DNA from 3 places in the Mesorhizobium sp. 10J20-29 genome. Region 2 is predicted to be linked to each of the others. Evidence: predicted binding sites of a transcription regulator. Region 2 holds the regulator's gene; each other region holds the start of a gene.

Region 1 (2,263 bases), 2.4 Mb from region 2:
GTGTGGATCGGCCAGACGGTCCATGCATCGGCGTCCTCGGCAAGCTGGCGCAGAGCCGGGGCCGTGCGCCGCATCGCGCGCTTCAACTGCGCCGTATCCATCCTGCCGGACCAGCTTTCGGCAATCGACGATCCGCTCGTGAGTGCCACGAGATTGAGCGCCGAACCGCCCCGCACGGGGTAGGTGACGAGGTGGAAGCCGGGATGCATGAAGGCGGTGACGGCACCGGCGATGCCGATCTTGATGAGTTCCTGCGCGGCCGGGCTGTCCGCGCTGACCGTGCGCCGCCAGGCCAGTTCGCCGGCAAAGCTGCTTTTGCCCTTGCTGCCGTTCAGCCCGCGCAGGCCTGACCAGACCCCGTCGGCGCCCACCAGCAGCAGTCCGCCGGCGCGCACCGTTCCGCCTGCCGTTTCAACCGAGGCCGTGACGCCATGGGCGTGCAGGCTGACACTCTTGACGTCGGCGCCGGTGACCAGTTCGATACCCGGTTCCCGCGCGACATGTGCAAGCAGCGCGCTTTGCAGGTCCGAGCGGCGCAGCGTCAGGTAGGGCGCCCGCCAACGCGCCTCGGCTGCCGCGCCGAGCGGCACGCGGCCGAGTTCGGCGAGGCTGGCTGCGTCCCGCAGGATCACCGCTGTCGGCCGGACCGCTGTCAGGCGGAGCGCTGAAAGCACGCCAAGACGATCGAGGATGCGCGTGGCATTGGGAGAAAGCTGGATCCCGGCCCCGCTTTCCTCGAGCTTCTGCGCGCGTTCGAAGATGCGGACGGGATAGCCGCGCACGGCAAAGGACAGCGCCGTTGTCAAACCGGCGATGCCGGCGCCAGCGATGATGACCTGCCGGGAACGGGCCTCACTCATCGACGGTGTCCGCCGTCGGGATCAGGCCGCGCGATGAAGGTAAAGGCAGTTTTCCGGCCGCGTCTCGGCCGGAGCGAGATCGGCGGAATACCGGTAGAGGGTCGAGCAATAGGGGCAGACCTTCTCGCTGTCGGCGCCCATATCCAGAAAGACATGCGGATGGTCGAATGGCGGGTTGGCACCCACGCACATGAATTCCTTGACGCCGATCTCGATCGCGGCGTGCCCCGCGTCATTCTGGAAGTGGGGTATGGAACCGCCCGCCATGCTACGCTCCGATAGTGGATTGAATCTCGCCTGCGGTAGCGTTTGTAACATTAACGGACGCTTTGCAAGTCGGTTGAAATCAAACTGTTGCAATTGCCCGGCACAGGATAAATTCCGTCAAAAGTCGGCTATAGGTGAAAGAGCCGAGGGTCAGTGAGCGATATGAACCAGTTGAAGCCAGTCCAGAAAGAGTTCACCAGCGGTCAGACGACCGACGCCGACGGCGGCGCAGGCAACCCCGACCGCTTCGTCAACCGCGAGTTCTCGTGGCTCCAGTTCAACAGGCGCGTTCTCGAGGAATCGCAGAACGCCAGCCATCCTCTTCTGGAGCGGGTTCGCTTCCTGTCGATCTCGGCCGGTAATCTGGACGAGTTCTTCATGGTGCGTGTCGCCGGCCTGGCCGGCCAGGTTCGCGAGGGCATCCTGCTCAAGAGCCCCGACGGCCGTACGCCCGACCAGCAGCTCGAGCAGCTGCTCGTCGAGGTCGGGCGGCTGCAGGACGACCAGCAGAAGAGCCTGTCGGAGCTGATGGGACTGCTGAAGAAGGAGGGGATCGAAACGATCTCCGCAGACCAGCTCTACAAGGACGAGTTGAGCTGGCTGGAGGAACACTTCCTGGATCAGGTGTTCCCGGTCCTGACGCCCCTGTCGATCGACCCGGCGCATCCCTTCCCCTTCATTCCAAATCTCGGCTTCTCCATCGCCCTGCAGTTGCGCAACCTGAAGGACCGCGAGGAGATGACGGCGCTGCTGCGCCTGCCCATCGCGCTCAGGCGCTTCATCCGGCTGCCGGACCGCAAGAAGAACGTGCGCTTCATCCCGATCGAGGAAACCGTCGGCCTGTTCATCGGCAAGCTGTTTCCCGGCTATGAGGTCAAGGCTTCGGGCACTTTCCGCATCATCAGGGACAGTGACATCGAGGTGGAGGAAGAGGCGGAAGACCTCGTCCAGCTCTTCGAGACCGCCCTGAAACGTCGCCGCCGTGGCTCGGTGATCCGCATCGAGTTCGACAGCCAGATTCCGGAGGAACTGCGCGAGTTCGTCGCCGGGGAACTCGGCATCGCCTCGAACCGCATCAGCGTGCTGACCGGCCCGCTTGCCGTCGACCAGATTTCCGAGATCGTTGCCGTGCCGCG
Region 2 (2,263 bases):
GGCTACTGCGCGCTGTCGATGCTGTTTACCGACTGGAACCGCTCTGGCACGCCCTCGCTGAGGGTCACCAACGACCGCCAGTATTATCGCGGTGGCGAGGAGCAACTGTGGAAGGTCGAGCCGGAGAATCCGCCCCGGCTCTACGGCAAGGCGGACGGCTGGCAGCATTTGACGATCTGGGGCATGGGCATCGCCGAGGGCGACATCGACGGCGACGGCACGCCCGAGTACGCATTGACGTCGATGGGCGACACCAAGCTGCAGAAGCTCGACGACGAGTCGGACGAGAACCGGCCGGTCTATACGGACGTTGCCTGGGACAAGGGCGCCACCGCGCATCGCCCCTACACCGGCGGCGACCTGAAGCCGTCGACCGGATGGCATTCCGAGTTCGCCGACTTCAACAATGATGGCCTGCTCGACCTGTTCATTGCCAAGGGCAATGTCGAGCAGATGCCCGATTTCGCCGCCAACGATCCGGACAACCTCCTGATCGGCCAATGGGACGGCAGCTTCGCCGAAGCCGGCGATGTCGCCGGCATCGCATTGCCCACCAAGGGACGCGGAGCCATCGTCGAGGATTTCAACATGGACGGCATGCTCGACCTGCTCGTCGTCAACCGCGGCCAGAAGGCCAGCCTGTTCCGCAACTGCGGTGCGGTGGCCGGTGACCTGGCTCGGCCCATGGGCAACTTCGTCGGCATCGAACTGCGACAGAAGGACGTCAATCGCGACGCCGTGGGCGCCCTCATTTACGTCAAATCGGGCACCCAGACCTATGTGCGCAGCGTTCAGGTCGGCGGCGGCCACGCGGCCGGACATGCAGGCTTTATCCACGTCGGCGTCGGCACGGCGGAGCGCGCCGAGATCCGGGTCAAATGGCCGGATGGGGAATGGAGCGCGCCCTACCGGGTCTTCGCCAACAATTTCGTCATCATCGGACGCGACGCGCCCGGCGCTAAATACTGGTACCCGGCCGAGTAGCAGGCCTAGTCTTCGCGGATGGCGTAGCCGGCACCACGGATCGTGCGGATCACGTCTGGCATGCGGCCATTGTTGACTGCCTTGCGCAGGCGCCCGACATGCACGTCGACAGTGCGCTCGTCGATGTAGATCGTCTCGCCCCAGACATTGTCGAGCAGCTGGCTGCGCGAGAACACGCGTCCCGGATGGCGCATCATGAACTCCAGCAGACGGAACTCCGTCGGCCCGAGCTTGATCTCGTTCTTCTTGCGGTAGACCCGGTGCGCCTCACGGTCGAGCATGATGTCGCCGACCTTGAGCACGCTGGACAGCACTTCCGGCTTGGCCCGGCGCAGCAGGGCGCGCACGCGCGCCATGAATTCCGGCGTCGAGAACGGCTTCACCAGGTAATCGTCGGCGCCTGTCGAAAGCCCGCGCACCCTGTCGCTTTCCTCGCCGCGCGCCGTCAGCATGATGATCGGCAGCCGCTGCGTTTCAGGTCGCATGCGCAAGCGGCGGCAAAGTTCGATGCCCGAGATGGCAGGCACCATCCAGTCGAGCACAAGAAGGTCCGGTGCATTTTCCTGCAGGCGGATTTCGGCCTCGTCGCCGCGCGTCACGATCTCGACCTGGTAGCCTTCGGCCTCGAGGTTGTATCGGAGCAGCACGCCGAGCGGCTCCTCGTCCTCGACGACCATGATCTTGGGCGCAATCATTGGCTTGATGCTCTTTCCAGCGCGCTATTCCGCCAAGACCGACAGCGACGTTTCGTCGAGCTTGGGACGGGATACCGGCAATTGTTGTCCTGTAACCACGAAATAGGCGTTCTCGGCGATGTTGGTGACGTGGTCGCCGATGCGCTCGAGGTTCTTGGCACAGAACAGGAGGTGCGTGCAGGAGGTGATGTTGCGCGGATCTTCCATCATGTAGGTCAGAAGCTCGCGAAAGACCGACGTGTACTTGACGTCGATCTTCTCATCGTCGATGCGCAGGTCACGCAGGGCGTCGGCGTCGCGGGCCAGGTAGTGCTTGATGACACCGTCGACCTGGCTGAGCACCATTTCGGACATTCCCTCGATGCCATGCGCGAGGCTGCGCGGCGCCGGGCTCTGCCCGACTGCGCTGACGCGCTTGGCGATATTCTTGGCCAGGTCGCCGATCCGCTCGAGATCGCCGGCCATGCGGATGGCACCAACGACTGCACGCAGGTCCTGGGCCATCGGCTGCCGTTTGGCGATCAGGGTGATTGCCCGGTCGTCGAGTTCGCGCTGCCGCGCATCCATGATCACGTCGTCCGAGA
Region 3 (2,263 bases), 1.4 Mb from region 2:
TCGGCGAACCCTCGGTGCTGATCAAGCCTGAAATCTACGTTTCGGCCGCAATGGCCGGAGCCGCCGTCTACACGCTGGCCGATATCGCCTACCTGCCGGGCTTCGCGGCAGCGCTGATTGCTTTTGGTTGTGCCTTTGCCGTGCGCGGCGGCGCGATCAGGTTTGGATGGAGCTTTCCACCCTACCGGGCGCGGCCAGGCCGACGGCCGGAAGACATTCCATGACGCTCGAATGGGCCTGCGCGTCCCGGGGTTCAGCCATGGCTAGTCGCGCGCGCTGTCGGCCTCAGGCCGCGTAGCGCTGCCCCTCGCCGCCATAGTAAATGACGTACCGGGCCGCGATCTCCTTCACCGGCATCACGATGAAGACGTCGACGGTGCCGAACTGGTGGTCGATGACGCAGCCGTCGCCGACCCGTGCGCCAACCCTGAGATAGCCCTTGATCAACGGCGGCATGGCGGCGAGTGCCGACTTCATGCTGACAGCCTCGGGCGGCATGAGATCCATCGAGCAGTAGCGGCTCGCCACGGCGCGGATGTCCCAGTCTGACGTGGTCCGGCAGTTCTGCGCCAGGAAAGACAGGGCCTCGGCATGTGCCGCCGGCACGACGCCGTGGAACGAGGCACAGCCGGTCATGACGCCGACGTTGTGTTGGTTGATATAGGCCCAGATGCCCTGCCAGAGAACTTCGATCGTGCGCTTGGAGCGGTATTGGGGCAGCACGCAGGAGCGGCCAAGTTCAAGGAACCGCTGGCCCGGATGCCGGGCGATCAGCTTCTTCAGCTCGAATTCGTCATCGGAGTAGAAACCGCCGGCCTTGTTGGCCGCTTCCTGACTCAGTAGCCGGTAGGTGCCGACGATCTGCCTGTGGCAGGGGCCGGGGAGGGCGGTGTCGAAAACCAGCAGATGGTCGCAAATGAGGTCGAAGCGGTCGGCGTCGCGTCGCTCGGTAGTATCGAGTTCTGCGCTGTTGGCGCCGAGTTCCTCGTAGAAAACGCGGTAGCGGACTTCCTGGGCGGCGGAGATTTCGTCGAGACTGCGCGCCAACCGGACCTCTAGGCTGCCGATCCGGCCAAGCGGAGCGCCGGCATCGAAGCGGCTCACCGCATTTCTATCGACCGCGGCCGGCGATAGGGCCTGATGGATTTCACGCTCCGGCAAGGCTGCACGCACAGGTGATTCTCCTTCGAGCCATCCCTCATGGCGCCGGGGATACGGACGGAGTGCAACAGGATTGTGACACTAGCTTGCTCGCCGGGACCGGGCAAGACAGCGGACTGTAGCCGGCTCAGCAGGATGACAACGACATCGGTTCGGGGCGTATGTGCCCGGAGTCGTGACGGTGTGGACACGGCCTTAGGCCGCGGCGCGTTCTTCCACCAGGCGAACCAGCGCATCGGGATCGAGCGGCTTGGTCACGAAGCCGCTCGCGCCATGAGCGAGGATGGCATGACGGGTCTTTTCCTGGCTGTCGGCCGAAAGCACCATGATCGGAATCGGCGGGGAGCCGACCTCCTCCTCGTAGCGACGAATGGCGGCGATCGCGTCGAGACCGTCCATGACCGGCATGTGCAGGTCCATCAGAACGACGTCGTAGGGGCGCTTGCCCCCGGCACCAGTTACCGCCTCCACCGCTGCCTTGCCGTTGCCCACGACGTCGACTCGGTGACCGGCCTTGAGCAATGTCGAACGCGCCAGCATGGCGTTGATCTCATTGTCCTCTGCGACCAGTACCGAAAGTCCTGGCAACTGTCCGCGCCTGCGCGCCGGCTTGATGCCGGGCTCTCTTGCGGGCTCGACCGACGCCTCCTTCGTGGCCAAAGCAGACAGCAGCACGCGAAGCAGCGTCTCGCCGCGCACCGGGCGCGCGAGGAACGTCGAATAGCCGCTGGCGCGGAACTCACCAAGCATGCCGCGATCGGTCGGCGCTATCATGGTGATGGCGTTGGCGGCGTTGAAACCGGCTTGGCGAAGCCGCTTGAGCACGCGACCGTCGGCCTTCTCGATCGCCGCGTCGACCAGCAGCGTCTTGCAGCCCTGCGCCATCGTGGAGGCCTGCGAGACGGAACTGGCAATGGCCACGCTGCCACCATAGGCATGGATCGTCATGGCGATGGCGCGCGCCTCGACGAGGTTCTTTGACAGTACCACCACCTTCTGCCCGGCCAGAATCTTGCCGCGCTCCTGCGGCGCTTCCGTGGCGCTGACCGCCGGAATCTCGAAGACGAAGTCAGAGCCTTCGCCGTGCTCGCTGGTGACCGAC

What was found. The regulator PhoB, encoded in region 2, activates phosphate uptake and scavenging genes when phosphate is short. The targets are predictions, from matches to a motif close to TGTCATNNANCTGTCAT.
Region 1: ACT2BZ_RS16190 (RNA degradosome polyphosphate kinase) is a predicted target of PhoB. The motif match lies at 1,202-1,218, and genes of this name have one in related genera.
Region 3: olsB (l-ornithine N(alpha)-acyltransferase) is a predicted target of PhoB. The motif match lies at 1,226-1,242, and genes of this name have one in related genera.

Annotation. Positions count from the first base shown of each region.
Region 1 is NZ_CP199156.1:3,390,800-3,393,062, forward strand. It holds gene ACT2BZ_RS16180 (FAD-dependent monooxygenase) at 1-860, opposite strand, end outside; gene ACT2BZ_RS16185 (zinc-finger domain-containing protein) at 882-1,127, opposite strand; gene ACT2BZ_RS16190 (RNA degradosome polyphosphate kinase) at 1,290-2,263, shown strand, end outside.
Region 2 is NZ_CP199156.1:805,644-807,906, forward strand. It holds gene ACT2BZ_RS03920 (FG-GAP repeat domain-containing protein) at 1-984, shown strand, start outside; gene phoB (phosphate regulon transcriptional regulator PhoB) at 990-1,679, opposite strand; gene phoU (phosphate signaling complex protein PhoU) at 1,704-2,263, opposite strand, start outside.
Region 3 is NZ_CP199156.1:2,212,696-2,214,958, forward strand. It holds gene ACT2BZ_RS10590 (trimeric intracellular cation channel family protein) at 1-224, shown strand, start outside; gene olsB (l-ornithine N(alpha)-acyltransferase) at 286-1,104, opposite strand; gene ACT2BZ_RS10600 (ATP-binding protein) at 1,357-2,263, opposite strand, start outside.